3 regions of the Janthinobacterium sp. NFX145 genome follow, and region 2 is predicted to be linked to each of the others. Evidence: predicted binding sites of a transcription regulator. Region 2 holds the regulator's gene; each other region holds the start of a gene.
What was found. The regulator NrdR, encoded in region 2, represses ribonucleotide reductase genes. The targets are predictions, from matches to a motif close to CACNANATNTNGTG.
Positions count from the first base shown of each region.

Region 1: a site for NrdR is predicted at 6,739-6,752, ahead of ACPJXG_RS03630 (ribonucleoside-diphosphate reductase subunit alpha). Genes of this name have one in related genera too.
Region 3: a site for NrdR is predicted at 3,766-3,779, ahead of ACPJXG_RS17955 (ribonucleoside triphosphate reductase). Genes of this name have one in related genera too.

Region 1 is NZ_CP187360.1:820,620-830,323, forward strand. Features, by position in the region: gene ACPJXG_RS03595 (TonB-dependent siderophore receptor) at 1-1,711, shown strand, start outside; gene ACPJXG_RS03600 (ABC transporter substrate-binding protein) at 1,838-2,836, shown strand; gene ACPJXG_RS03605 (hypothetical protein) at 2,904-3,443, opposite strand; gene ACPJXG_RS03610 (cytochrome C assembly family protein) at 3,770-4,573, shown strand; gene ACPJXG_RS03615 (PP0621 family protein) at 4,570-4,830, shown strand; gene ACPJXG_RS03620 (sigma 54-interacting transcriptional regulator) at 4,951-6,036, shown strand; gene ampD (1,6-anhydro-N-acetylmuramyl-L-alanine amidase AmpD) at 6,014-6,625, shown strand; gene ACPJXG_RS03630 (ribonucleoside-diphosphate reductase subunit alpha) at 7,018-9,704, shown strand, end outside.
Region 2 is NZ_CP187360.1:4,584,904-4,594,607, reverse strand. Features, by position in the region: gene ybgF (tol-pal system protein YbgF) at 1-500, opposite strand, end outside; gene pal (peptidoglycan-associated lipoprotein Pal) at 635-1,156, opposite strand; gene tolB (Tol-Pal system beta propeller repeat protein TolB) at 1,200-2,468, opposite strand; gene tolA (cell envelope integrity protein TolA) at 2,474-3,484, opposite strand; gene ACPJXG_RS20480 (ExbD/TolR family protein) at 3,533-3,973, opposite strand; gene tolQ (protein TolQ) at 3,989-4,678, opposite strand; gene ybgC (tol-pal system-associated acyl-CoA thioesterase) at 4,726-5,127, opposite strand; ZMP/ZTP riboswitch at 5,443-5,567, shown strand; gene glyA (serine hydroxymethyltransferase) at 5,679-6,926, shown strand; gene nrdR (transcriptional regulator NrdR) at 7,070-7,531, shown strand; gene pilV (type IV pilus modification protein PilV) at 7,747-8,316, shown strand; gene ACPJXG_RS20450 (PilW family protein) at 8,313-9,281, shown strand; gene ACPJXG_RS20445 (pilus assembly PilX family protein) at 9,366-9,704, shown strand, end outside.
Region 3 is NZ_CP187360.1:4,019,700-4,029,403, forward strand. Features, by position in the region: gene ACPJXG_RS17930 (heavy-metal-associated domain-containing protein) at 354-617, shown strand; gene ubiT (ubiquinone anaerobic biosynthesis accessory factor UbiT) at 637-1,164, opposite strand; gene ubiV (ubiquinone anaerobic biosynthesis protein UbiV) at 1,185-2,081, opposite strand; gene ubiU (ubiquinone anaerobic biosynthesis protein UbiU) at 2,091-3,128, opposite strand; gene ACPJXG_RS17950 (hypothetical protein) at 3,291-3,707, shown strand; gene ACPJXG_RS17955 (ribonucleoside triphosphate reductase) at 3,826-5,574, shown strand; gene nrdD (anaerobic ribonucleoside-triphosphate reductase) at 5,571-5,768, shown strand; gene ACPJXG_RS17965 (anaerobic ribonucleoside-triphosphate reductase activating protein) at 5,761-6,465, shown strand; gene ACPJXG_RS17970 (Pls/PosA family non-ribosomal peptide synthetase) at 6,614-9,704, shown strand, end outside.

The DNA.
Region 1 (9,704 bases), 2.7 Mb from region 2:
CCTGGCGCGCAAGAAACCGCTCGAGCACCGGCAGCTGACGGCCGGCTTGTCGGCGGGCAGCTGGAGCAATTATCGCGCCGACATCGACGCCACGGGCCCGCTCACTGACGACGGGCGGCTGCGCGGGCGGGTGGTGGCCATGTATGAAAATGATGGCTCCTTCATGCGCCACTTCCGCACGGAAAAGGCACTCGTGTATGGTGTGCTGGAAGCGGACCTGCCCACGGGATCGCTATTGACCGTGGGCGGTTCGCATGGCAAGCGCGATACGACTGGCAGTGGTTCCGGCTTGCCCCGTTATGCGGACGGCGCAGATGTGCACTTGCCGCGCTCGACCAACCTGAGCCAGCCTTGGGGCTACGTCGACAATGAGGTCACGGAACTGTTTGCCCAGCTTGAACACCGTTTTGCCACTGGCTGGAAGCTGAAATTGAATGCCAGCCATGTCGAGCAGAGCGCCAAGGGGCGCGGCACGTTTACCACTGGCGCCGTGCAGCCCGGCGGCAGCGACGGCGTCGTGTGGGCCGGCACGCGTAACAATGCCTGGAATCACCAGAATGTGCTGGACCTGAACCTGACGGGCAATTTCAAGCTGCTGGGACGCACGCATGAGTTGCTGCTGGGGGCCGACAGGCAGAAGGTCACGAGCTACTGGGATTCGGCCCGGCAGACGGGGGCGGGCATCACGCCGGCCAATCCCTTCGATCCCGATGCCACGCCCTGGGCGGGTGGCGATAATGGCCCTGTCTGGTACCGTTTCCATCCATGGGAGCAGGAACAATATGGCGCTTACGGCACCGTGCGCCTGCATCCCAGCGACCAGCTGCACGTGGTGCTGGGCGCGCGCCTGGCCCGCTACAAGTTCAAGCAATATGTGGCATCCCTGGACGGCGACACGGGTGTGTGGTCGCCCGATTCGGACAGCCGCTTCAGCGAGCCGACCAAGCTGACGCCGTATGGCGGCATCATTTACGACCTCAATCCACAGTGGTCGGCGTATGCCAGCTATTCCGCCATCTTCAAGCCGCAGGCGCTGTACAAGGCGGGGCCAGTGCCGGGCACCTCGCTCAAGCCCATCACGGGCAAGAGCTATGAAGGCGGCCTCAAGGGCGAATTGCTTGAGGGCCGACTGAATGCCACCTTCAGCCTGTTCCATGTCGAACGCAGTGGCGAGGCCGTGCTTGACCCTGGCTATCCGGAAGAAACCGACCTGTATGCTGGCAATTGCTGCTATTTGCCGCAGGGCAAGGTGACCAGCCGCGGCGTGGATATGGAAGTGGGCGGCGAACTCTTGCCCGGCTTGCAGGCCGCCGCCGGCTATACCTTTAACCACAGCAAGAATGACAGCACGGGCTTGCCTTTCAGCAGCATCACGCCCAAGCATCTGTTCAAGCTGTCGACGGCGTACACCTTGCCTGGCGCCTGGTCGGCCTGGAAGGTGGGCGGCAATGTCGCCATCCAGAGCGCCAACTACACGAGCGGCACGGTGGTCACGCGCGATGGCGGCGAGCAGGACTTTCAGTTTACGCAGGGCGGCTATGCCGTCTGGAGCGCTCTGGCGCAGTACCGCATCGATCCCCGCTGGTCGCTGGCCCTGAACGTCAATAACGTCTTCGACAAGCGCTACTATGAAAAGACGGGCTACACGGGGGGCGGCAACTGGTATGGCGCGCCACGCAATGCGAGCCTGACCCTGCGCGCCACGTTTTAAGCAGGATGGGCTGGCCAGGGCAAAAAAATGTTGCCCTGGCTCCAACACGCGGTACTATCTCCTGATAATAAAAGCAGTGTTTCGCGTGCCCTTGCGGGCACACACCAACCACCACAGGAGAACCCGATGCAGAAAAAATCAACCTTGAACAAAGTGAGCTTGAAGAGCGGTATCGCCGCCGCCCTCGTGCTGGCCTTCGGCATGGGCGCCGTGCAGGCGCAGGAGGTCGTGCGCCTGGGTAATTTGAAATTCGCCCATTACGGCGCCGTGTCGTACATCAAGGAAATCGCGCCCAAGTGCGGCATCAAGGTCGAAGAGCATATCTTCGCCAAGGGCCTCGACGTGATGCAGGCGATTATCGCGGGCGAGTTGGACGTGGGGGCGACGGCGTCCGAGGCGGCCATTTCCGGCCGCGCCGGCGGTGCCCCGATTTACGTGGTGGCCGGTTTTGCCAAGGGCGGCGCGCGCCTGGTCGCGGGTGCGGGGCAAAAAATTACCAGTGTCAAGGAACTCAAGGGCAAGCGCGTGGGCGTGACGCGCGGCGGCATCCAGGAAGTGTTGCTGCTGGCCGAGCTGTCGCAAGCGGGCCTGACGTATTCCGAAACCAAGGGCAAGGATGTGCAACTGGTGTTCCTCGCCTACGCCGACTTGAACCAGGCGCTGATGGGCAAGAATATCGACGCCATGATGCAGTCGGAGCCGCAATCGTCGCAGGCCATCAACAAGGGCTTCGGCACCGAAGTCATCAAGCCGTACGACACGCCGATCGGCGAACCCGTGCGGACCATGGTGATGACGGAAAAGTTCTACAAGGAACGCCGTCCCGTGGCGGAAAAATTCATGCGCTGCTTCGTCGAAGCCACCAAGACCTTTATCGACAACAAGGCGACGGCGGAAAAGTATGTGCGTGAAGTGGTGTTCCGCGGCCAGATCACGAAGGATGACTTCGACGACGCGATCAGCAATTCGCCGTATTCATATGACATCTCGCCCGAGCATATCCAGATCACCACCGACGTGATGGTGAAAACGGGCGTGGGCCGCATGACGAAGCCGCCCGTGGCCAAGGACTGGGTCAAGACGGACTTGCTGGAACAGGCGAAAAAGAGCCTGAACGTGAAGTAAATCAGGCAGCCATGAAAAAACCTCCGGACCAGCGATGGCGCGGAGGTTTTTTGATGGAGGAGTGGCCTTAGCGGGCGTTAAAACCCATCCAGCCCTTCTCGGTCTGGCGGAAGCTCAGCGTGTAGATGCGGGTCAGCTCATCGCCTTTCTTCAACTGGCGGTTGATGATGGCGCCGTAATTGTCTTGCACGATCTGGTCAGACCACTGCAGCAGGTTCTCGAAACGCTCGGCCGTCATCGCCGCCTGGCGGGCCCGCAGGGGCGCGGGGATCGCTTTCTTTTCCTGCTGCTGTACCCAGAATTCGCGGAAAACCTTGTTTTCGCCGCCCATGCCGCGCGCCATCAGGCCCAGGCCCATGGTCATGCCCACGGAGCCATCCGTCTTCGCCTCCGCCTCGAGCTTGTTGGCCACGTCGGCCAGCAATTCCAGGTAGCCAACCTTGGCGCGCAGCACGGCCGAGCCCTTGATTTCGTACTGTTCGTTTTCTTTCCAGCCATTCAGCTTTTCCAGCTTCGCGATGTCGAAGTATTCCTTGTACAGGTCATAGCTCTGGATGGACGTACGGAAGTATTCCTCGTACGTGGATTGGGAAGGCGCGTCTTTCATGCAGCCGCTTAATAGAGTGCAGGCAGCCAGCAGGAGGCAGGTCCAGGACAATTTTCGAAAAGACATGGCGAGGGGCGGTGGCGTAAGGGTGGATAAATATTGCTATGTGGACATAATTATAGGACTGGCTCATAGGGATGGCAACGTGGCTGCGGCGCGGCGACCGTGCGCCGCAGGAAAGATTGCCGAAATCTTGAGGGTGCGCCACCCCGTCATGCCTCAGGCGCGATATCATGGCAGGCTTGCGGCATTGGATGGCGGCGTCGTGCCTGTCACCCGGGCTGTCGCCTGAATCGCGCTTGCCGGCTATGGTGTAAACTTAAACTATGCAGATCTATTTCTTTTTCATCGCCGCCCTGTTGTACGCGGCGTGCGCGGTACTTCCTTCTTCCCGTGCCCGGCTCATTGCCGGCCTGACCGGCGTCGCCTGGCTGGCGCACGCCGCCACCCTGTGGTTCGACCTGATGGCGCCGGGCACCTTGCGCTTCGGTTTTTCCGCCATGCTGTCGGCCGCGCTGTGGGTCTCGGTGGGCGCCTACTGGATAGAGAACCGCAATTTCAGCCTGGACGGACTGCGCCGCATGGTCATGCCCAGCGCCGTCCTCGCCATTGGCCTGGCCTGGGCCTTTCCGGGCAGCCAGGTCAGCATGGAAGGCAAGTCGGCCGTCTTCGGCTGGCATATTGCCGTCGCCGTGCTCGCCTACAGCACCCTGACGATTGCCGCCTTTCACGCCGTGCTGATGGCGCTGCAGGAATCGCGTTTGCATACGCGCAGCGAAAGCCGCGGCTTCATCGGCACGGCGCTGGACCAGCTGCCGGCCCTGCTGACGATGGAAAAGCTGCTGTTCCGCATGATCGGCCTGGGTTTTATTTTGCTCAGCCTGACCGTGCTGTCGGGCATCGTATTTTCCGAACAACTGTTTGGCAAGGCCCTGAACTGGGATCATAAATCCGTGTTTACCATGCTGTCGTGGCTGCTGTTTGCCTCGCTGCTGGCAGGCCGGCGCTTTCGCGGCTGGCGCGGCAAGACGGCCCTGAGCTTTACCCTGGCCGGTTTCGCCACCTTGCTGCTGGCCTATGTCGGCAGCCGTTTTGTACTGGAAGTGGTTTTACACCGAGGATTCGCATGACACGTGTTTTATTCTGGCTGGCGCTGGTGTTCCTGGTGCTGTTTGCTATCCGCAGCAAGATCCGTGGCATGCAGCAGCGGGCCCGCGCGCAGCAGCAACAGCAGCCCAATCCGTATGCGTCGCCCGCGCGGCCGCAGGAATTGCCGGATGCCGAGCTGATGCTGTGCTGCGCCCATTGCGGCGTGTATTACCCGGCCTCGGAAAATGTGCAGGCCAAGGGCCACGATTACTGCAGCCACGCGCACGCCACGGTGTAAGGGCAGGCCGGCAGGTTTGCGCGCGTTGCTCAGCCGTATCGTAACGTCGTCCGGCATCCGTCCGGCGTAGCATCTGCATGAGGCGGTTCGTCGCCGCCATTGCGGAAAGGCGCGCTCCCCATGTCAAGTCCAAGCCCCCGTCCCAGTCCCAGCCAGCTTCCTGTCGCCGGCATGCCGCCGGCGCCGCAACTGAGCGGCAACTCGCTGCCCATGCAGGCGCTGCGCGCGCAGATCGGCCGCATCGCCCGCTGCGGCGCGCCGGTGGCCATCCGTGGCGAATCGGGCACGGGCAAGGAACTGGCGGCGCGCGCCATCCATGCCCAAGGCGCGCGTGCCAGCTTCCCGTTTATCGCCGTCAACTGCGGCGCCATTCCCGAAGCGCTGATGGAAGCGGAATTCTTCGGCTGCCGCCCGGGCGCCTATACGGGCGCGCTGCACGAGCGCCAGGGCTTGTTTCAGGCGGCCCACGGCGGCAGCTTGCTGCTTGACGAAGTCGACGACCTGCCGCTGGCCATGCAGGTAAAACTGCTGCGCGTGCTGCAGGAGCGCCGCGTGCGCAAGCTGGGCGGCAGTAGCGACGAAGCCATCGACGTGCGCATCCTGTGCGCCAGCCAGCATGGCCTGGCGCGCGGCGTGGCCGCTGGCACGTTTCGCCAGGACCTGTTTTACCGCCTGCATGTGATCGAGCTGGCGCTGCCGCCGCTGCGCGAGCGGCGCGGCGATCTGCAGGTATTATGTGAGGTGATCCTCGCGCGCCTGTCGCCACGCCGGACCGTGAGTCTGGCGCCGCCGGTGCTGGCGGCCCTGGCCGCGTATGCGTTTCCCGGCAATGTGCGCGAACTGGAAAACGTGCTGGAGCGGGCGCTGGCCTTTGCCGACGGCGGCGTGATCGCGCTTGACGGGCTGGCCTTGCCGACCGAGGCGGGCGGCATGCCCTTGCGGGCGGCGCCGGCACCGCCGGCCTTGCCGGAACGGCAACTGTGCCTGCCCGGCATGGCGGCGCATGGCTTGGCCCCGGCCTTGCCGCTGGACGTGTATTTGCGCCAGGCCGAGCGCGACATGATCGTGCTGGCGCTGGTGCAGGCGCGCTACCACCGGGCGCGGGCGGCGCGCCAGCTGGGCCTGAGCGTGCGCCAGTTGCGTTACCGCATGCAGAAATTGACGATACAGGAAAGCCTACTTGATGCGCGCATGGACGATAGATGAAGACGGCTGGTGCGACGGCGCGCTGCGCTACGACTCGCCATACCACGACGCGCGCCCGGACGGTGCGCAAGTCGATTTGCTGGTGATCCATAACATCAGTTTGCCGGGCGGCCACTTCGGCGGGCCGCATGTGTCGGACTTGTTTACGGGCCGGGTAGATTATAATGCCGATCCTTCTTTCGCCGACCTGCGTGGCTTGCAGGTGTCGGCGCACTTTTTTGTGCGGCGCGATGGTGCGCTGCTGCAATATGTTTCTGCTGATCAACGTGCCTGGCATGCGGGCGCTTCCACCTTCGAAGGACGCCCGCAGTGCAATGGCTATTCCATCGGTATCGAAATGGAAGGCGCGGACGATGTACCCTTCCAGCGGCGGCAATACCATGTGCTGGCGGCGTTGACGGCGGCGCTGGTGGCGCGCTACGGCTTGTCGCAGGTGCGCGGCCACGAGCATATCGCGCCGGGGAGGAAGACGGATCCGGGGCCATTTTTCGACTGGTCTTTTTACCAAGAGTGCTGGCTGGAAACCTTGCGCGGGCAGCCTGCGTTAGCGCTTACTTCGCGGGGATTGGGCTTTCCATCCATACCCTGAAAAGTCAACCGAAATCGTATATGAAAATACAAAAAATTACGCCGACGGATGCCGGAAAACTATTGCATCGCCCTTCGATGGGCACTACAATTAGTGCAGAAGTTGGACGTAAAGACTATATGTAGTGCCATCACAGACGTTTTCAGAATTATTGTCAAAGCTACCCGGATTGCTGATAAAGCACTGGAACTGGCGGTTCACCACCCTTGATCGTGTTTCGCGCCAGCCGGGCAGTGCGGTGTGGCGAGATGGATTCTGACACTGTTTTATGCATTATGAATTTACTATTTAGCAACAAATACCTGAAGAAACCCTGACCATCGGGCGTTCTATTCAACAACACACGCGGCAGCAAAACTGCAGGCTGACTTTAGCTGACAACGGGAGCTTCAATGCAATCACCACAAGATATTTCCATCCATCCAACGCCAGTATCGCCAGCGCCAGGCGCGGCCAACAGCGTGGCGAGCACGGGCGCGGCATTGGGCGACTATCGCATCATCCGCCGCAACGGCGCGGTGGTGGCATTTGAGCCTTCGAAGATCGCCATCGCCATGACCAAGGCGTTTTTGGCCGTTAACGGCGGCCAGGGTGCAGCCTCGGCACGCATCCGCGAACTGGTGGAACAGCTGACCGACGGCGTCGTCGCCGCGCTGGTGCGCCGCCATCCGGGCGGCGGCACCTTCCATATCGAAGACGTGCAAGACCAGGTGGAACTGTCGCTGATGCGTTCGGGCGAGCACGACGTGGCGCGTGCCTACGTGCTGTACCGCGCCAAGCACATGGAAGAGCGCCGCCTGCAGAAGGAAGCGCTGGGCGCTTCCGCGCAAGTGACCGCGCCCCAGCTGAACGTCACCGACAACGGCGTGCGCCGCCTGCTGGACATGCAGGAAGTGCGCGACCTGATCAACGCCGCCTGCGCCGGCCTGGAAAAGCACGTCGATGCCGACGCCATCCTGGCGGAAACGGTGAAAAACCTGTACGACGGCGTGCCCGTCGAAGAGCTGCACAAATCGGCCATCCTGGCGGCGCGCGCGCTGATGGAAAAAGACCCGGCCTACAGTCAGGTCACGGCCCGCATCCTGCTGCACACGGTGCGCAAGGAAGTGTTCGGCAAGGAAGTGCCGCAAGCGGCCGCTGCCGCCGAATACCTGACGTATTTCCCGCAATACATCGCCAAGGGTATCGCCGCCGAGCTGCTGAACCCGGTACTCGCCAGTTTCGACCTGGAGCGCCTGGCCAAAGCCATCGTGGCCGACCGCGACTTGCAGTTCGGCTACATCGGCCTGCAAACCCTGTACGACCGCTACTTCCTGCACATCCAGGACGTGCGCATCGAAATGCCGCAGGCGTTCTACATGCGCGTGGCCATGGGCCTGGCGCTGAACGAAGCGGACCGCGAAGCGCGCGCCATCGAGTTCTACAGCCTGCTGTCCTCGTTCGACTTCATGAGCTCGACCCCGACCCTGTTCAACTCGGGCACCCTGCGCTCGCAGCTGTCGTCGTGCTACCTGAGCACCGTCTCGGATGACCTGGAAGGCATCTACGACGCCATCAAGGACAACGCATTGCTGGCCAAGTTCGCCGGCGGCCTGGGCAACGACTGGACGCCAGTGCGCGCCCTGGGCGCCCACATCAAGGGCACCAACGGCAAGTCGCAAGGCGTGGTGCCGTTCCTGAAAGTGGTCAACGACACGGCCGTGGCAGTCAACCAGGGCGGCAAGCGCAAGGGCGCCGTCTGCGCCTACCTGGAAACCTGGCACATGGACATCGAGGAATTCCTCGACCTGCGCAAGAACACGGGCGACGACCGCCGCCGCACGCATGACATGAACACGGCGAACTGGATTCCCGACATGTTCATGAAGCGCGTCATGGAAAAAGGCGACTGGACCCTGTTCTCGCCATCGGACACGCCAGACCTGCACGACAAGGTCGGCAAGGCCTTTGAGCAGGCTTACCTGGGCTACGAAGCCAAGGCCGCCGCCGGCGAAATCCGCGTCTTCAAAAAGATCGCCGCGCTGGACCTGTGGCGCAAGATGCTGTCGATGCTGTTTGAAACGGGCCACCCATGGATCACGTTCAAGGATCCTTGCAACATCCGCAGCCCGCAGTCGCACGTCGGCGTCGTCCACAGCTCGAACCTGTGCACGGAAATCACGCTGAACACGGGCCCTGACGAAATCGCCGTCTGCAACCTCGGTTCCGTCAACATGCCGGCGCACATGAAGGAAGGCAAGCTCGATCACGTCAAGCTGGCCAAGACCGTGCGCACCGCCATGCGCATGCTCGACAACGTCATCGACATCAATTACTACGCCGTCGAGAAGGCGCGCAATTCGAACATGCGCCACCGTCCGGTCGGCATGGGCGTGATGGGCTTCCAGGACTGCCTGCACATGATGCGCATCCCGTTCGCCTCGGACGCCGCCGTGTCGTTCGCCGACACCTCGATGGAAGCCGTCTGCTACTACGCCTACCTGGCGTCGACGGAACTGGCCGAAGAGCGTGGCCGCTATGAATCGTATGCCGGTTCGCTGTGGGACCGCGGCATCCTGCCGCAAGACTCGGTCAAACTGCTGGCCGAAGAACGCGGCGGCTACCTGGAAGTCGATTCCTCGTCGGCCATGGACTGGACCCCGGTGCGCGAACGCATCGCCAAGTTCGGCATGCGCAACTCGAACTGCGTGGCGATCGCCCCGACGGCGACGATCTCGAACATCATCGGCGTGTCGGCCTGTATCGAGCCGACGTTCCAGAACCTGTACGTGAAATCGAACCTGTCGGGCGAATTCACCGAGATCAACGGCTACCTGGTGCGCGACCTGAAGGCGCGCGACCTGTGGGATGAAGTCATGATCTCCGACCTGAAGTACTTCGACGGCTCGCTGGTGAAGATCGACCGCATCCCGCAAGACCTGCGCGACATCTACGCCACCGCCTTTGAAGTGTCGCCAAGCTGGCTGGTGGAAGCGGCTTCGCGTCGCCAGAAGTGGATCGACCAGGCCCAGTCGCTGAACATCTACATGGCTGGCGCATCGGGCAAGAAACTCGACGAGACCTACAAGCTGGCATGGCT
Region 2 (9,704 bases):
TAGGCCGATTCCGGATAGCGTTTCACGAAGCCGTCCAGGGCCGTCACGGCGCCCTTGTAGTCGCCCGACTTGAACAGGCCGAACGCGGATTCGTATGAACTTTGTTCGGACACGCCCACGGCCGCTTCCTGGCCGTCGATGGTGACCTGGCGCGGTTCGAGCTTGCGCAGGCGCGCATCGATATCGGTGTAGAAATCCTTCTGGCGCTTTTGCACATTCGCCAGGTCGTTGCCCAGCACTTCGATCTGGCCGCGCAGGCGGGCGATCTCTTGCATGGTCTGGTCATGCTGGTTGATCAGGCTCAAGGTGCTGGTCTTGTCCGCCTTGGCATCGATGCGGCTGTTCAGGTCGCGCGCCATGGCGTCGACCTTGGCGCGCAGCTCGAGGATGGCCTTGCGCGCTTCGTCGTCATCGAACAGGGCGGCGTTGGCGTGCAGGGGCAGGTAGGCAAACGCGGCCATCAAGGCGGCGGCGACGCCGGCTTTCGAGAATGTCATCATGGGTCGGGCTTTCTAAGGTTACGCAAACATGCAAACGGGGCGCCGGGCGGTGAATCACCGCGCTGCGCCCCATTATTATGCCTATGACTGGCCAGTTAGGTAAGCGCCAATGCTGGCGCGCTCACCCATCAACATCAATAAACGATGTCAGCGCGGCGGTTTTCTGCCCATGCTGCTTCGTTGCTGCCTTGTGCTTTAGGCTTTTCTTTGCCCAGCGACACGGCTTCCATTTGGCCTTCTGGTACGCCCAGAGCTGCCATCGACTTGCGCACGGCTTCAGCACGTTTCTGGCCCAGGGCCAGGTTGTACTCAGCGCCACCGCGTTCATCGGTGTTACCTTGGATCAGGATCTTGCGGCTAGGCGTTTTCACCAGGTAGCCAGCGTGGTTTTGCACAACTGGGGTGTCCGCTTCGCGCACGACGTATTTGTCGAAGTCGAAGTAGATGCTGCGGTTAGCCAGCACGCCTTTTGGATCGTCCAGTGGATCGACCGATGCGGTCGTCACTGGCTGAACTTGACGGGTGTCAACTGGAGCGACGACTTTTTCAGGAGCGCGCTCAACCACTGGGGTTTCTGCGACTTTAACTGGGGTGCTGCAGGCGGACAGCAGGGCTGCGGTAGCGGCGATGAAAGCCAAACTTTTAAAGTTACTCATTTTTATTCTCCGGGTCATGGTTAAAGGTGAAACTGTACAGCATTTACTTCATAAAAGGACCCCAGGTGGGCTCCTTGATATTGCCAGCTTGCGTAGTCAAACGCTGTTTGACGCGGCCATCCACCGATACCACTGCCAGCGACTTGCGTCGTCCGGATTCGGTCGCGTACATGATATATTTCCCGTTGGGCGAAAAGCTCGGTGATTCGTCGTTGGCGGTGTCCGACAGGCGCAGTTCCTGGCCACTAGCCAGGTCGAGCGCGTAGAGCTGGAAATTGCCGTCGCGACGGGAAATATAAGCAAGTGTCTTCCCGTCGGACGAAATCCGCGGGCTGATGTTGTAGGAGCCGCCAAACGTCACGCGCTTGGCTTCGCCACCGCTGCTCGACATGCGGTAGATTTGTGGTCCGCCGCTGCGATCGCTGGTGAAGTAAATGCTTTGGCCATCGGCCGAAAATTGGGGTTCCGTATCGATGCCGCTGCTGGTGCTGACGCGGCGCAAGCCGCTGCCATCGGCATTGACGGTATAGACCTGGGTATGGCCATCGCGCGACAGGGCCACGGCCAGGCGCGAGCCGTCCGGGCTCCAGCTCGGCGCGGAATTGCTGCCTTTTTCATTCGACACGATGGTGCGCTGGCGCGTCACCAGATTCTGTACGTAGACGATCGGCTTTTTCTTTTCAAACGACACATACGCGACCTTGGTGCCGTCCGGCGACCATGACGGCGAAATGATCGGCTCGTTCGAGCGCAGGGCGACCTGGATGCCTTCGCCATCGGCGTCGGCGATTTCCAGGCGGTATTCGCGGCCCGATTGCGTGACGTAGGCGATGCGCGTGGCGAACGCGCCTTTGACGCCCGTCAGCTTTTCATAGATGTCATCGGCGATCTTGTGCGCCAGCAAGCGGTTGAACTGCGGCGCGGCCGCATTGTTCATGCTGGAAATCTGCGCGCCCTTGATGGTGTCGAACAGCTTGTAGCGCACGTCCAGGCGGCCATCGGCCATGCTTTGCACGGTGCCGGCCGCCAGCGCGTCGGCGCCGCGCGATTTCCATTGCTCATAGCTGACGGGCGCCGTTTCCGACACGGGTGCATCGGCGTCGATCAGCTTGAACACGCCGCTGCGCGCCAGATCGGCCTTGATAATGCCCGACAGCGATTGCGGCGCGGCCGATTCATTGACGAAGCTGGCGACAGCCACCGGGATCTGGTTGCTGCCGATCCCCGTAATTTCCACGCGCAGCTGCGCCTGGGCGCTTGACGCTCCCAGCATCAGGCCGGCGCAGAGCACGACATAGCTCATTTTTTTCATGGTCATCATTTAGGCAAATCCTTCATCTCGAATATGAGTTCAATCTCGCGTTCCACGGTGCCGTCTTTTTTCTTTGGCAGTGGCGACGATTTATTAATGGCGTTTTCCACCGAGCTGTCATACGCCGGCAGGCCGCTACTTTTAATCTTTCGGACCGAAATAATTTCCCCAGTTGGCAGTTGCTCGATCTTGAACACGGCGCGCGGGTTGCCCGGCACGTCCGTGCTACCGCTGTACGCGATATTGCTCTTGATCTTGCTCGTCAGGGCAGCGACATAGCCGCTGTCCTTGCGTGGCGCAGTCGATTTCTCGGCCGTGCCTGTCGTGCCGGCGCCCGCCGCCCCCGTGATGCGGCTCATTTCCGCAGCGCGCGCCTTGTCGGCGGCTTTTTTCTCTTCCGCCGCTTTTTTCGCCTTGGCCGCTTTTTCGGCCGCCGCTTTTTTATCGGACAGTTCTTTCTCGGCTTTTTCTTCCGCCGCTTTCTCTTTGGCTTCCTTGGCTTTCTCCAGCTTGTCGGCCTTTTCTTTTTCCAGCTTGTCAGCCTTGTCTTTTTCTTTCTGCTTCTGTTTTTCCAGTTCGCGCTTTTCTTCCTCGCGTTCCTTCAATTCCTGCTTGCGGCGTTCTTCCGCTGCCGCTTTGTCTTTTTCTTCTTTTAGCTTGGCCTTCTTGCGTTCGAGGGCGATCTCCGCTTCGCGCAGGTCGACCTTCGGCTCGGGCGCGGCCACGGGCGGCGGTGGCGGCGGGGCCGGCTGTTCCACTTGCGGTTGCGGCGGCGTTGGTGTCGGCTCCGGTTCCGTCGCCACTTCAGGCGGCGGCGCGGCCGTCTGCACTTTCATGTCCCACACTTCCGCTTCGACGGCGACAGGTTCCGTATTTTGCCAGTGTACGCCCACCCACAGGAAAAACAGCAGCCCAAGGTGCATCGCCAGCGCCAGGCCCAGCGAGGGCCAGCGGCTGCGTTCGCGCGGCACGCTGTAGGGCTTGCCGAGTACATGGTCGATTTGTTTGTTCTGCAAAGTCTAGTCTATCTAAAAACGGTCAAGTCTGGAAACAGGGTGCTGCGTTTACTTGGTGGCCAGGCCGACTCTGGTAATGCCCATCTTTTTCGCTTCCGAAATGAGCTGGATCACATCGTCGTACTTGCTTTCCTTGTCGCCCGCGATCATCACGGGATAGTCGGGATTGCTTTCATGCAAACCGCGCAGCTTGCGCAGCAGGGCGTCGCGGTTCGGTTCCGTTTCCGGCGACAGCTGTTCTTTGCCGATGACGCCGATCGACAGCGAACCATTCGGCTTCAGCACGATCTGAATATAGTCATCAGGCGGTTTGGCCGACTTTTCCGCGTTGGGCAAGTTCACCACGCTGGGATTGTTCGACGACGGCATCACCATGAAAATGATCAGCAGCACCAGCATCACGTCGATGTACGGCACGACGTTGATCTCGGACTTGAACTTGCGGCCACGGCCGCCGCGCATGCCGCCGCTATTGAATGAGGAACCCATGGACGCTGCTCCCTCTTAGCGCGACTGGCGCTGCAAGATGTTGGAGAATTCCTCGACGAAGCTCTCGAAGCGGATCGCCAGGCGGTCGATGTCATGCGAAAAACGGTTGTAGGCGACGACGGCGGGAATCGCGGCGAACAGGCCGATGGCGGTGGCGATCAGCGCTTCGGCAATGCCGGGCGCGACGGCTGCCAGGGTGGCTTGCTGCACGTTGGCCAGGCCGCGGAAGGCGTTCATGATGCCCCAGACGGTACCGAGCAGGCCGATGTAGGGCGAGACGGAGCCGACGGAAGCGAGGAAGGCCAGGTGCGATTCGAGCACGTCCATTTCACGCTGGAAGGCGGCGCGCATGGCGCGGCGTGCGCCGTCGAGCACGGCGCCCACGTCCAGCGCTTCACGCGAACCGTAGGAAGCCTTGCCCTTGATGAATTCGCCCATGCCGGCGTCGAAGATGCGGGCCAGCGCGCCGCTCTGGTCGCGGTTGCCGCTGGCGTTCTGGTGCAGCGCATGCAGGTTGCCGCCGGCCCAGAAGCTGCGTTCGAATTCGATGGTTTGCTTGCGCGCCTGGCGCACGGCAAACATCTTGCGGAAAATGTAGGTCCAGCTGGTCAGGGAAATCAGCAGCAGCAGGGCCATGATCAGTTGCACGATCAAATGGGCATTGGAGATGAGCGCGAGGAAAGAAAGATCTTGTGTAACGTTCATTGGCTGGCAGTCTGTTGGGTGAATTGTCCGGGGGTGGCGGGTAGGGCTCAGGCGGCGCGCATGCGGGCCGCGACTGCATCAGGCACGGCGCGCGGGCGCAGTGCCGAATCGACGCAGCCGATCTTGACGCGGGCCGTGTTGAGCAGGCGGTCGCCGCACCAGGCTTGTTGCAGGAAAACGATGGAGGCGCGCCCCATTTTTTCTATACTTAAGGTTAATCTTACCGTGTCATCGAGCCTGGCTGGCGCATGATAGTCGGCGTTGACGCTTTTGACAACGAACATTGCATCGTGCTGCTCCAGCAATTCCTGCTGGCCCACGTCGATGGCGCGCAGCCATTCGGTACGCGCGCGTTCGAAGAATTTCAGGTAGTTAGCGTAATAGACGATGCCGCCGGCGTCGGTGTCTTCATAGTAGACACGTACGTTCCAGGTAAAGACTGAAGGCATGTTTATTGCGCCAGTAGTGAGATTGAGCAACATTTTACGCGATTTTTCTTCTTGTGACTGTGGGCGCTTGCTGGAAAGCCATGCAAAAGCTGCATATAAGTTGCACCGCAGCATTGTAAATCCGGCGTGTGCAATGGCAAGCTTCGTAACATACGCTTACATGCCATGGCCAGGTTTAAGTCCAGCTTAAAAGCCGCAGCCATGCCCAGGGGCAGCTTGTGGCCGCACCCTGGCTGGGGTGGCGCGCGGCGATTATAGCCGCACGGTTGCATTCCTTGCTCAATTTGGGCACTTAACTTACAATTTGGCTTCCATTACGTCTCACGTGACTGGCGAAAAGTCGGGCGATCTCCATGAATGGCGATCGGCAAACCGGCGAAAGGTGGGCATCCACCGGGAAACGTGAGATTTTTCATCAGCCGTTCGCCTGGGTAGCCACTATGGAAAAGCACGAAGAGGCTGCCTGTCCAATGTTGTTATTCACTTAACGCCGGCTCCCCTCATTCGATCCAACCTGCCAGTACAAGCACCCTCATACTTGGAGTTTTTACATGTTTGCAAAAGATCACAACCTCGCCAACGTCGATCCTGAATTGTTCGCCGTCATTCAAAAAGAGAATACGCGCCAGCACGACCACATCGAACTGATCGCGTCGGAGAACTACACGTCGCCAGCCGTAATGGAAGCGCAAGGCTCGCAGCTGACGAATAAATACGCCGAAGGCTACCCAGGCAAGCGCTACTACGGTGGCTGCGAATACGTCGACGTGGCCGAGCAACTGGCCATCGACCGCGTGAAACAGCTGTTCGGCGCCGAATGCGCGAACGTGCAGCCGAACTCCGGCTCGCAGGCGAACCAGGGCGTGTTCTTCGCCATGTTGAAACCAGGCGACCTGATCATGGGTATGTCGCTGGCCGAAGGCGGTCACTTGACCCACGGCATGCCGCTGAACATGTCCGGTAAATGGTTTGACGTCGTCTCCTACGGTTTGACGGCGGAAGAAGACATTGACTACGAGGCGATGGAACGCCTGGCCCGCGAACGCAAGCCAAAACTGATCATCGCCGGCGCGTCGGCATTCTCGAAAAAGATCGACTTCGAACGCTTCGGCAAGATCGCCAAGGAAGTTGGCGCCTATTTCATGGTTGACATGGCCCACTACGCCGGCCTGATCGCCGCCGGCCTGTACCCGAACCCGGTGCCGTTCGCCGACTTCGTCACTTCGACCACGCACAAATCGTTGCGCGGCCCGCGCGGCGGCATCATCCTGATGAAGGCCGAACACGAAAAAGCCATCAACTCGGCCATCTTCCCTGGCATCCAGGGCGGCCCGCTGATGCACGTGATCGCCGGCAAGGCTGTTGCCTTCAAGGAAGCGCTGAGCCCTGAATTCGTCGAATACCAGAAGCAAGTGATCAAGAACGCCGACGTGCTGGCGAAAACCCTGATCAAGCGCGGCCTGCGCATTGTTTCCGGCGGCACCGAATCGCACGTCATGCTGGTCGACCTGCGCGCCAAGAACCTGACGGGCAAGGAAGCCGAAGCCATCCTCGGTTCCGCGCACATCACCTGCAACAAGAACGGCATCCCGAACGACCCGCAAAAACCATTCGTCACCTCGGGCATCCGCCTGGGCAGCCCGGCGATGACGACGCGCGGTTTCAAGGAAGCGCAAGCGGAAGAAGTGGGCAACCTGATCGCCGATGTGCTGGACAATCCGCATGACGCCGCCACCATCGAGCGCGTGAAAGCGGCCGTGAAAGTGCTGGCCGACGCGCACCCTGTGTACGCTGCATAATTATTTGTCCAGAATGTGTCATACGGAGTAAGATTCTGTATGACACATTCCTTCGTGCCCAAGGGCGCCCGGAGTGATTCGGGCGCCCTTTGCACAAGAGCGGCGATTTCCCGTAATTATTACTATAAAGTTGTAGCCAGCCCATGAAATGTCCATTTTGCCAGCACGGCGACACCCAGGTTCTCGATACGCGTGTATCGGAGGAAGGGGATGCCATTCGGCGCCGCCGCCGCTGCGGCAAATGCGACAAGCGTTTTACGACTTACGAGCGCATTGAACTTATCATGCCGGCGGTCGTCAAAAAGAATGGCAGCCGGACGGAGTTCGCTGCGGATAAGTTGCGCGGCAGTTTGATGCTGGCCTTGCGCAAGCGTCCCGTCGCGGCCGCCTCCGTGGATACGGCCATCGCGTCCATCCAGGAAAAACTGCTCACCAGCGGCTTGCGCGAAGTCGATTCCGGCTATATCGGCGAACTCGTCATGCAGGAATTGAAGCGCCTGGACAAGATCGCCTACATCCGCTTCGCCTCCGTCTACAAGAACTTCGAAGACCTGGCCGAGTTCCAGGATGCGATTGCCGAAGTGGGGCAGGCGCGCAAGCCCTGACCTTCGGCTTCTTGCTCGCCTTCTTGCTCACCACGCCCAGGTTGGCCTGGCAAGCGGCCTGATCAACACCAACGCTGTTCTTCTCACCTTATCGCCGTGCTGTTTGCGCTAGCGCAGACCCGGCTTTTTGCGCACGCCTATCTTGTAGCTGGGCCGCCTGTTCCTGCGACTCTGTCTGCGGAAGGGAGTAGCGCATGGGCAAGGGCGGTCGCACTATGTTTCCTGCGGGTGGCAGCAGCCTCGTCGAGGTGCTGGTGTCGCTGCTGCTGTTGGCGCTGGGCCTGCTCGGTGCCAGCATTTTGCAACTGAACTCCCTGCGCGCGCGCCATGAGTCGGCGTTGTTGTCGGCGGGCGTGCAACTGGCCGCCGGCATGGCCGAACGCATGCGCGCGAACAGCGTGCTCATGCATGGCCCGGATACGGGCAATCCCTACCTGAACGTGGCATACACGGCGGCGGACGGCGCGGAAGCGGGCGGCGGCGCGCCCGACTGCCTCGGCGTTGCCGCCTGCAGCGCGGCCGAACTGGCGCAATTCGATATCGCCGAATGGCAGCAGCGGCTGCATGCGGCCTTGCCCGGCGCGCGCCTGCGCATTTGCCGTGACACTTCCGCGTGGGATGCCGCCGCCCAAGGCTTGCAGTGGGCCTGCAGCGGCGGCAAGGGCGCACCCATCGTCATCAAGTTGGGCTGGCGCGGCCGCTTGCCCGATGGCTCACCCGCCGAGAATGCGGCAGGCGAGTCGCTGCCCAGGCTGGCATTCCAGCTGGGCGGAGGCGGCGCATGAACACTGTCCTGCACTGGCATCGTGGCATGAGCCTGGTCGAATTGCTGGTGTCCCTGTCGCTGGGCGCGCTGCTGATGCTGGCCGCCAGTAGCGTGCTGTTGGCGGCCAGCGGCAGTTATGGCGACCAGTCCGCCAGCGCGCGCCTCGACGACAACGGCCGCTATGCGCTCGACACCATCGCCCGCACCGTGCGCCAGACAGCGTATGTGAACTGGGACAGCAGCGCCGCGCCCGTCGCCCATGCCGATTTCGACAGCGCCAACGTCGCCGGGCTCGACGCGCGCAGCCTGGGCAAGAACAGCGAAGGCATCAGTGGCGCTTTGCCCGGCGCCCTGCATGGCAGCGACGTGCTGGCCCTGCGCTATTACGGCGCCGGCAAGGAAGAGGGCGGCGACGGCTCCGTGCTCAACTGCGCGGGCTTTGGCGTGGGCGCCGCGCAAACGCAGGCGCAGCGGGGCTGGAGCATTTTCTATGTAGCGCAAGGCGCCGATGGCGATGGCGAGCTGCGCTGCAAATACCGGGGCGCGAACGGCTGGGGCGCGGACGCCATCATCCGTGGCGTCGACGCTTTCCAGGTGCTGTATGGCCTCGACACGGATACGCCGCCCGACGGCGTGGCGAACCGCTATGTCAATGCCAGCGCGCTTGACGCCGACGATGCGGCGCTGGTGCTGGAGGGGGCGGATGCGGCCGCGCGCCAGCGCGATTTTCACCGTCGCACGCACTGGAAGCGCGTGGCCAGCGTGCGCGTGGCCTTGTTGTTGCATGGCGAGCCGGGCCAGGCGGACAAGATGGCGGAACTGGGGCCGGCGCAGTTCGACCTGTTCGGCAAGGCGTATGCCGAGGCGCACGGCGCCGGCGACACGGGCGTGCGCATCGCGCGCGCGTCCCTGCCTGCCGCGACGCGCTCGCGGCTGCGGCAACTGGTGCAGACGAGCATCATGCTGCGCAACGGACCGGCCTAGGCGGGCGACGCGATGGCCGGCGCGGGCGTCCGCCGTTGCCTACCTTGTTGCGCATCTCGTGCGCGCCGCGGTGGCGCCACGCTCGTGTATGTGCTGTGCCTGCTGGTGATCATCTTGCTGCTGGGCATATCGGCGGCGCAGATGGCCTTGCAGGGCGAAAAGGCGGCACGGGGCGAGCGCGACCGGCAGGTCGCGTTTCAGGCGGCGGAGGAAGCATTGATGGATGCGCAGAACGATATCGAAGGCTTGCCCGGCACGCCTGGGCGCAGCAGCCTCTTCGCGCCAGGCAGCGCGGCCGGGTTCGCGGACGGCTGCGGCGAGGGAGGGGCACTGGGCCTGTGCCTGCCCGCCGCGCCGGACGCACCGGCGCTCTGGTTAAGTACGGACCTCGATGGCGCCGAAGCGGGTAGCCGCACGGTGCCG
Region 3 (9,704 bases), 570 kb from region 2:
ATTATGTTCGGTGAAAATTTTATAAGTGTCAACAGGTGTTCTGTTGAACTCGTCTTGCGTTTTATCAAACATCGTGCGCACGATTGAAGCGTCTGTTTGACACTGATCAATAAAACCATTAGTAATGTTTTGGACGATACCAAAGCGCCTGGCGCGCCAGCGGCGTTGCCTCCGGCAAACGGAAATAAGGCAGCCATGGATGGGGCAACAGCACTTCCAGGCTGGCCAGCAGGGTTGGGAATTAATCCAGATCAATAAAACCGCAAATACAAAATAAATCTTGCGTGCTGCTCTGGACGGCATGCGCGCCCCTCGCCTACGCTGTTTTTTTATTTGAAAAACAAGAGGAACCCATGCAGACAGCGCGCTTGAATATTATTGGAATGGATCACGAAGGCTGCGCCGACAGGCTGACGGGGGCGCTCGAAGCCGTCACGGGCGTGGCCACCGTGTGCGTCTCGCTGGCGCGCCACGGCGCAACGGTGCAATTCGACGAACGTCTGGCCACGCAGGAACGCCTGCTGGCCGCCGTCAACGACGCCGGCTTCATGGGCGAAGCCTCCAACGCAGAGCAACTGCCGTCGTGCAGCGGCGCCTGCGGCCACTGCCGCCACTGAACGCAGCCAACTCCCCCGCTCAGCCTTCCCGCGCGCCCCGGTCGCGCAAATGCGCCAGCACGCGGCGCGGTCCCAGCGCCTGCAAGTCGAACGGCGGCAATTCGATGGCGTCGAGCGTATTCTTGAACAACAAGCCCAGTTCCGTGTCGCCTTCCAGGCTCAAACGGCGGCTGAAGAACAGGGTATCCGGATCTTCCTGGCGCCGCGCCAGCAGCATCAGATCATGCACGCTGGCGGCGATGCACAGGTCCGGCACATCGACATAGCGCTCGGCCACGAACACCGTGCCCTGCCACTCGAAATCGAAGGCGATGCCCGCGTCCAGCAGGCGCAAGCGCAGGCTGCGCCCTTCCAGGCTGCGCCGCACATCGTCGGGCAATTGCGGCGCCAGCAGGCGGTTCAAGCCTTGCACGAACAGCCAGGAGGCGGGATACGGCGGCAGCTTGGACAGCAATTCGGCCAGCGGTTCGGGCAGACGGTATGACGCGGCGGGCTTGCTCATGGGTGGCTTGGCCGGGACGGGCAATCTTTCCAGTTGATCTTGCATGGTGCTTCCTTTCAATGCGTTCAATGGGCGGCGTGCTGTTCCATGCCGGGCTGGCCGTGCCAGTAACCGTCACAGGCGCCGGCCGGCTGGCAGGCCGCCAGCTGGGCCTGGGCGCCGATGCCGCTGACCTGGCCGCGGCGGGCGCGGTCAAAGATGGCGATCACCTGTTCCGTGTGCATGGCCTGCGGGCTGATACGCGCCACCGCCACGCCCATGTCGCGCATGGCGTCGAGTTCACGCACCAGGTTGTAGACCAGTGCCGACTGCGTCTGCGTGCCGTTCAACACGAGGAACGGCACTTCGTCGCGCGTGCGCAGCAGCAGGCCGTCCGGTTCTTCCAGGCAGCTGTAGCCGCAATCGTCCTTCGGCAGGTTGCGGTTGCGCGCCGTGAAGCAGCGCGCGGAAAACGCCAGAGGCATGCGACCGTAGGCGAACACTTCCGTCTCCAGCCCTTCCGGTTTCTGGCGCTGCATCTCGGCCAGCGCCGTCTGTCCCATTTCCAGCGGCATCACCCAGCGCCGCGCACCGAGGCGCGCCAGCAACTGCAAGCTGGGGCCATTGAACAGGTTCAAATGGGGACCGGCGACGAAGGGCGTACCCTTTTCCATGCAATGCACGGCGCCCATGTCGTTGGCCTCGACGCCGTAGCGGCCATTGCCCGTGATGCGGCGCAGGGTCGCCAGTTCCGCGCCCGCCTCGATCAGCGCCTGCGTCGACAGCACCACTTCCTTGCCGGCGGCGGCCAGCATGTCGGCGATATCGAGCCAGTCGGCCAGGCGCACTTCATGCCGGCGCGAACACACGGTTTCACCCAGGTAGACGATATCGACGGCCGTGCCGGCGATCTGCTGGTAAAACTCGAAAACGGTGGCGCGCGGCCAGTAGTACAGCAAGGGGCCCAAAGAAAGCTTCAGCATGTTCATCCTTTATTTCCAAGATCTATGGTAAGCGCCGAGGGTGTGCTGCTGGCCCTCGGCCAGCTTGTCCATGGCCGCCATCCAGCCCGGCTTGACGGCGTAGCGCGCATTGCCTTCGCGGCAGGCGTCGATCGCTTCGCGCCACACGCGCGTCACCTGGGCCACGTAGGCGGGGCTGCGCTGGCGTCCTTCGATTTTCACGGCGCGCACGCCCATGGCGATCAGCTGCGGCAGCAGCGCCAGCGTGTTCAGGCTGGCCGGCTCCTCGATGGCGTAATACTCTTCGTCGTTGACTTCGAAACGCCCCTTGCACAGGGTGGGATAGCTGGCGTTTTCGCCCGGTGCATAGCGGTCGATCAGCACGCCGTTCAGGCGCGATTCGAGGCCGTTCGGCGTTTCCAGCCAGCGCACGGATTTCGCCGGCGAGCACACGCCGTGCGTGTTCGGCGCCTCGCCCGTCGCATACGACGACAGCGCGCAGCGCCCTTCGACCATCACGCACAGGCTGCCGAAACCGAAGACTTCGATCTCGACTTCCGTCTTGCTGATCAACTGTTCCACCTGCGCCATCGACAACACGCGCGGCAGCACGGCGCGGGCGATGCCAAAGTGCTCATGGTAAAAATTGATGGCTTCGTAGTTGGTGGCCGAGCCTTGCACGGACAGGTGCAAACGCAGCTGCGGGTGGTGCTGGGCCGCATACGCCATCAGGCCCGGATCGGCCACGATCATGGCGTCGATGCCGGCTTGCGCGGCGCGGTCGATGGCGCTGCGCCACACGGCCCAGTTGTGCGGCTGCGGATAGGTATTCAGCGCCAGCAGCACCTTGCGTCCATATTGATGGGCGTAGCGCACGCCCTCGGCGATGGCCTTCTCGTCGAAATTAAGGCCGGCGAAATTGCGCGCATTGGTGGCGTCGCGAAAACCCAGGTAGACCGTGTCGGCGCCATTGTCGATGGCCGCTTTCAGGGCAGGCAGGCTGCCGGCGGGGCAGACCAGTTCCAGCGGTCCGGCCACGCGGGTGGCGGTGGTTGAATCAAGCATCATGATATTCACAGTCCTGTATCGGCTCAGGGTGCAGACTATAGCCCCGCCCATGCCGCCCAGTCCTTGACGCAGGTGAAGGAATGCATGCATGGCTGGCGCGCGTTCAACTTGCTTGACCTGGCTGTAAAATGCCCCATTTTTCACCCTCGTCGATTGACCGCCATGACCCGCAAACCGCTGCTGATTTTCCTGCTTACCTTGTTCCTCACCGCGCTGCAAGTGCAGTGGGCCGGCCCGGCCGATGGCTATGACGCAGGGACCATCTCCGTGCTGTCGCCGGAAGTGCTGGGCGCGTATCCGGGCGTGCTGCTGCTGTTCCTGCTGGCCGTGTTCGCGCGCCGCCAACTGCCGCTGCTGCGTCAGGCCGCCATCTGCACGGGCCTGCTGGCCGTCTACTGGCTGCTGGCGAACTACGTCACGTTCGACGCACGCGTGGCCAGCTGGAGCACCTACTCGCCGCTGGAAATCTGGGCGCATGTGCTGCCCGCCTCCGTCGCCAGCATCGCCGCCTGCGGCGTCGCATTCTTTTGCGCGAGCTGGCTGATCCTGCGCGAAACGCGCTGGAACAAAACCGGCTGAGGTGGTTTTTTCACCTGCATCAAGGATTCGTCACGCAACTGCACGCACCCTTTGACGCCACTATATTTAGTGATTAATCTCCATAAAAACACCGCATGTTGTGTTTATTGGAGGTTTCATGACGACAAATGCAGTTTCCCCCACACGCGGCCAGGTCGATGTCGCCGCGTCCATCAATGAATACCTGGACCGGCGCGACTGGCGTGTCAACGCCAACGCCAACCAGGGCTACTCGCTGGGCGGCCTGATACTCAACGTGTCGGGCAAGGTCATCGCCAACTACTGGCTGGACCAGGTGTATCCGCCGGAAGTGGGCGCGGCGCACCGCGAAGCGGCGCTGCACATCCACGACCTCGACATGCTGGCCGGCTATTGCGCCGGCTGGTCGCTGCGCACCTTGCTGCACGAAGGCTTGAATGGCGTGCCGGGCAAGATCGAATCGGGCCCGCCGAAGCACATGTCGAGCGCCATCGGCCAGATCGTCAACTTCCTCGGCACCCTGCAAAACGAGTGGGCCGGCGCGCAGGCGTTCAGCTCCTTCGACACCTACATGGCGCCCTACATCCGCAAGGACAGCCTGCGCTACGAAGACGTGCGCCAGTACATGCAGGAGCTGATCTTCAACCTCAACGTGCCATCACGCTGGGGCACGCAAACGCCGTTCACCAACCTCACGTTCGACTGGGTCTGCCCGGACGACTTGCGCGAGCAGATTCCCGTCATCGCCGGCCAAGAGATGGACTTCAGCTATGGCGAGCTGCAGGCCGAGATGGACATGATCAACCGCGCCTACATCGAGATCATGATGGCGGGCGACGCCAAGGGCCGGGTCTTCACCTTCCCCATCCCCACCTACAACATCACCGAGGATTTCGACTGGCATAGCGAAAACGCGGAACGCCTGTTCGAAATGACGGCCCGCTACGGCCTGCCCTACTTCCAGAACTTCATCAATTCGGAACTCAAGCCGAACATGATACGTTCCATGTGCTGCCGCTTGCAGCTGGACTTGCGCGAACTGCTCAAAAGGGGCAATGGCCTGTTCGGTTCCGCCGAGCAGACCGGTTCCCTGGGCGTGGTGACGATCAACTGCGCGCGCCTGGGCCACCTGTGGCGCGGCGACGAAGCGGCGCTGATGGCCGACCTGGACCGCCTGCTGGAGCTGGGCAAGACCAGTCTGGAAATCAAGCGCCGCACCATCGAGGAACTGATGCAGCAAGGCCTGTTCCCGTACACGAAACGCTACCTGGGCACCCTGCGCAATCACTTCTCCACCTTGGGCGTGAACGGCATCAACGAGATGATCCGCAATTTCAGCGGCGACGCTTACGACATCACGTCCGCCGAGGGCCATGCGCTGGCGATACGCCTGCTCGACCACGTGCGCGCCCGCATGGTGCAATTCCAGGAAGAGACGGGCCATATGTACAACCTGGAAGCGACGCCGGCCGAAGGCACGACGTACCGCTTCGCCCGCGAAGACCGCAAGCGCTATCCCGCCATCCTGCAGGCGGGAACAAGCGACAATCCGTATTACACGAATTCGTCGCAGCTGCCCGTGGGTCACACGGACGATCCGTTCGAGGCGCTGGAATTGCAGGACGCGCTGCAACGCAAGTACACGGGCGGCACGGTGCTGCACCTGTACATGACGGAAGCGCTGTCGGATGCGAACGCCTGCCGCGAGCTGGTCAAACGCGCGCTGAGCCGCTTCTCGCTGCCCTACATCACCGTCACGCCCACGTTTTCCATCTGCCCGCGCCACGGCTACCTGGCCGGCAAACATGAATTCTGTCCCACCTGCGACGCGGAACTGATCGCCCGCAAGCAGTCCGATCTCGCTCACCCACTCAAGGAAACGCCATGAACGCACGTCCCGACTTCACTCCCGCCATCACCCTGCTCGACACGGAACGCCAGCGCTGCGAAATCTGGACGCGCGTGATGGGCTACCACCGCCCCGTCGCCTCGTTCAACATCGGCAAGCAGGGCGAATTCCACGAGCGCCAGTATTTTACGGAAGCGAGCGCCAAGGTTGGCCAGCCCGCCTGCCATGGCTGAGTTGAAAGTGGGCGGCCTGACACCCTTTTCCGCCACCGACTACCCGGGCAAGCTGGCGGCCGTGGTGTTCGTGCAGGGCTGCCCCTGGCGTTGCGGCTATTGCCACAATCCGCATTTGCAGGCGCGCACGCCGGAAGGCGCCATGCCCTGGCAGGACGTCCTGACCTGGCTGCGCCGCCGCGTGGGCCTGGTCGACGCCGTCGTCTTCAGCGGCGGCGAAGCGTGCATGGACCCGGCGCTGGCGCGCGCCATGCAGGACGCCAGGGAACTGGGGTTCGGCATCGGCCTGCACACGGCCTGCATCTATCCGCAGCGCCTGCAGGAAGTGCTGCCCCTGGTCGATTGGGTCGGCTTCGACATCAAGGCGCCGTTTGCCGATTATCGTCATGTGACCCGCGTGGCCGGCAGCGGCGACCCGGCGCGCACCTGCCTGGACGCCATCCTCGCCAGCGGCGTGGCCTACGAATGCCGCACCACCACCCACCCGGACCTGCTGCCGGACGAGCAGTTGCTGGCCCTGGCCACCACCCTGGCCGCAAAAGGCGTCGACAACTACGTGCTGCAGCAGTTCCGCGCCGAAGGCTGCGCGGACGCGGCGCTGTCCGGCCGCCCCTTGCACGGCTATCCGGCGGCGACGACTGTGGCGCAAATCGGCGCCATGTTTCCGCGATTTACATTCCGTAATCATGGCGGTTGATCCTGCAGCCACATAATTGCTGAAAGCCTCACAAAATTCCCCGTTCTGCAACGCTGAAACGTCTTGCGTACTGTAATGTATCAACTGTGCCGCGCACGCTGCGCGGCCCGACAGATTCCTCACTCCGCATTACAGATAAGCGTCATCCATGAACGATTTCACCGCAGTCAGCCCAGGCATCCCTTCCACCCACGCCGACATCCTGTACGGCCCGCCGCGACCGGATCTGCTGCGCGAGGAAGTGCTGGCCGACCTGCTGGAAGCGACGGCCCGTCGCTGCCCGGAACAGATCGCCCTGATCGACGGCGCGCGCCGCATCACGTATGCGCAACTCGATGCGCGGGCGGGCCTGGCCGCATCGCGCCTGGTGGCGGCCGGCGTCAAGCCCGGCGACATCGTGGGACTGTGGCTGCCGCGCGGCGCCCATCTGCTGCTGATGCAGGCGGCCATTGCCAAGGCGGGCGCCGCCTGGCTGCCCGTCGATGAAGACACGCCCGTCGAACGCCTGCAGGTGTGCCTTGATGACGCGAATGGCTTTGGTGTCGTCAGCTGCGCGCAGTTCGCGCCGCGCCTGGCCGATGCCGGACTTGGGCGTCCCGTGTGGACGGCGGAAAGCCTGCTGGCCCCCGCCACGCCGGGCGAACTGCTGCCCGCGCGCGCCACCGTGCTGCCCGAACACCCGGCCTACGTGATCTATACGTCCGGCTCCACGGGCAAACCCAAGGGCATATTGATCAATCAGCGCAGCATCTGCCACTTCCTGCGCAGCGAAAACGCCGTGCTGGAAGTGACGCAAGCCGACACCGTCTACCAGGGCTTTTCCGTCGCCTTCGACATGTCGTTCGAGGAAATCTGGATCGCCTACCTGGTGGGCGCCACCCTGTGGCTGGGTCCCAAGGAGATTTCGGGCGACCCGGAAGCCTTGCCGCGCGCGCTGGCCGACAACAAGGTCACCGTTCTGCACGCCGTGCCGACCTTGCTGGCCCTGTTCGCCGAGGAAGTACCGAGCCTGCGCCTGATCAACCTGGGCGGCGAGATGTGCCCGGAATCGCTCGTCGAGCGCTGGTCGCGCCCGGGCCGCGCCATGTTCAACACCTATGGCCCCACGGAGGCGACCGTCTCGTGCAGCCTGGCGCGCCTGCGGCCCGGCGAACCGGTGACCATCGGTACGCCGCTGCCCAACTACGGCTTGCTGGTGCTGCAGGTGGCCGAGCCGGGAGAAAATCGTTCCTTGACTTTGCTGGCGCGCGGCGAGACGGGTGAGCTGTGCATCATCGGCCCCGGCCTGGCCGAGGGCTACCTGGGCCGGCCCGACCTGACGGTGGAAAAATTCCTGCCCAATCCCTGGAGCACGGGCCCCGACGATGCGCGCCTGTACCGCACGGGCGACCTGGCGCGCATCGATCTTGATGGCCAGGTGCTGTGCCTGGGCCGCGCCGACGACCAGGTCAAAATCCGCGGCTTCCGCGTGGAACTGGGCGAGATCGAAGCCGTGCTGGCGCAGCAACCGGGCGTGGGCACGGTGGCCGTCTTGCTGCGCAAGGATGACGGCATCGACCAGCTGGTGGCCTACATCGTCGACAGCGACGATGCGCCGGCCGATGCGCTGGGCACGAAAACCCTGCGCGCGGCCTTGAACCTGCACCTGCCGCCCTACATGGTGCCGGGCCGTTTTGAATTGCTGCCGCTGATGCCGCGCCTCACTTCCGGCAAGATCGACAGAAAAGCCTTGAAAGCCATGCCCCTGTCCGCACCGCCGGCCGGCGAGGCGGGCGAATCGGACGTGCCGGAAACGCCGGCCGAAGCGGCCCTGTTCGCGGCCCTGGCCAAGCTGTTCCCCGGCCAGGCGATCTTGCGCCAGCTGGACTTTTTCAGCGACCTCGGTGGCCATTCCTTCCTGGCCGCGCGCCTGGCGTCCGCCCTGCGCGCCGATCCGGCCTACGCCCACATGACGGTGCGCGACATTTACCAGAACCGCCAGATCGGCAAGATCGCCGCCGTACTGAATGAAGCGCCGGCGCTGGCCACGCCGGAAGCGGAGTGGACGCCGCCGTCGACCCTGAAACGCTGGCTGTGCGGCGCGGCGCAGGCGGCGGCCGTGCCGGGCCTGGTCACCCTGCGTATGGCGCAGTGGATGGCGCCGTTCTTTACGTACCACTTCTTCACGGGCGACACGGGCGACACCGTGCCGCGCGCCATCGCCGCCTCCATCGGCGTGTTTTTACTCGCGACCCTGGCCGAATTTGCCATCGCGATTGCCGGCAAGTGGCTGATCGCGGGGCGCTTGAAACCGGGCAGCTATCCGCTGTGGGGCGTTACCTATTACCGCTGGTGGCTGGCCGACCGCCTGGTCGAATCGGCGCCCGCCTACCTGCTCAGCGGCTCGTCGCTGAACAGCTGGTGGCTGCGCGCGCTGGGCGCCAAAGTGGGCAAGGAAGTCGTCATCGGCTCGATGACCCTGCGCGCGCCCGACCTGCTGTCCATCGGCGACAACGTCAGCGTGGGCAATGCCGTCAACTTTGAAAACGCCCGGGTCGAGCGGGGCCGTTTGCTGCTGGGCCGGATCAGCATCGGCGACGATGCCTGCATCAGTTCTTACGCGATCATGGAAGGCAATACCACAGTCGGCGCGTTTGGCCACCTGGAAGGTCAATCGGCGCTGGCCGATGGCGCGGCGGTGCCGGCTGGAAGAGTCTACACAGGTTCTCCCGCGCGCGACATTGGCGCGTTCGACCCTGCCAGCCAGCCGCCGCGCCCCGCCGTCTCCCGCCTGCGCCTGACGGGCGAAACCGCGTTCTTTTGCTTCGGCATGGTCCTCATCGCCGTGCTGTTCTTCATGCCCGTTTTCCCCAGCTTCGTGCTGATCGACTGGTTCGACGAGCGCGAAATGATGCCGTGGCTGCAGGGCCGCGACGTGACGACCCAGCTGGCCCGTTACTTCCTGCTGGCCTTCCCCGCCAGCGCCGTGCTGATCGTACTGACCGCCCTGCTGTCGGCCGCCATCCGCTGGGGCGCGCTGCCCCGATTAAAGCCGGGCAGCTCGCCCGTGCACAGCAATATCTATTGCGCCAAGTGGCTGGTCAGCCATATCCAGGAATCGAGCCTGAACGTCCTGCACGGCATTTACGCCACCGTGTACGCGCCGTATTGGTACCGCCTGCTGGGCGCCAAGGTGGGCAAGGGCGCCGAGATTTCCACGGCCCTGGGCGTGGTGCCCGACATGTTGACCCTGGGCGACG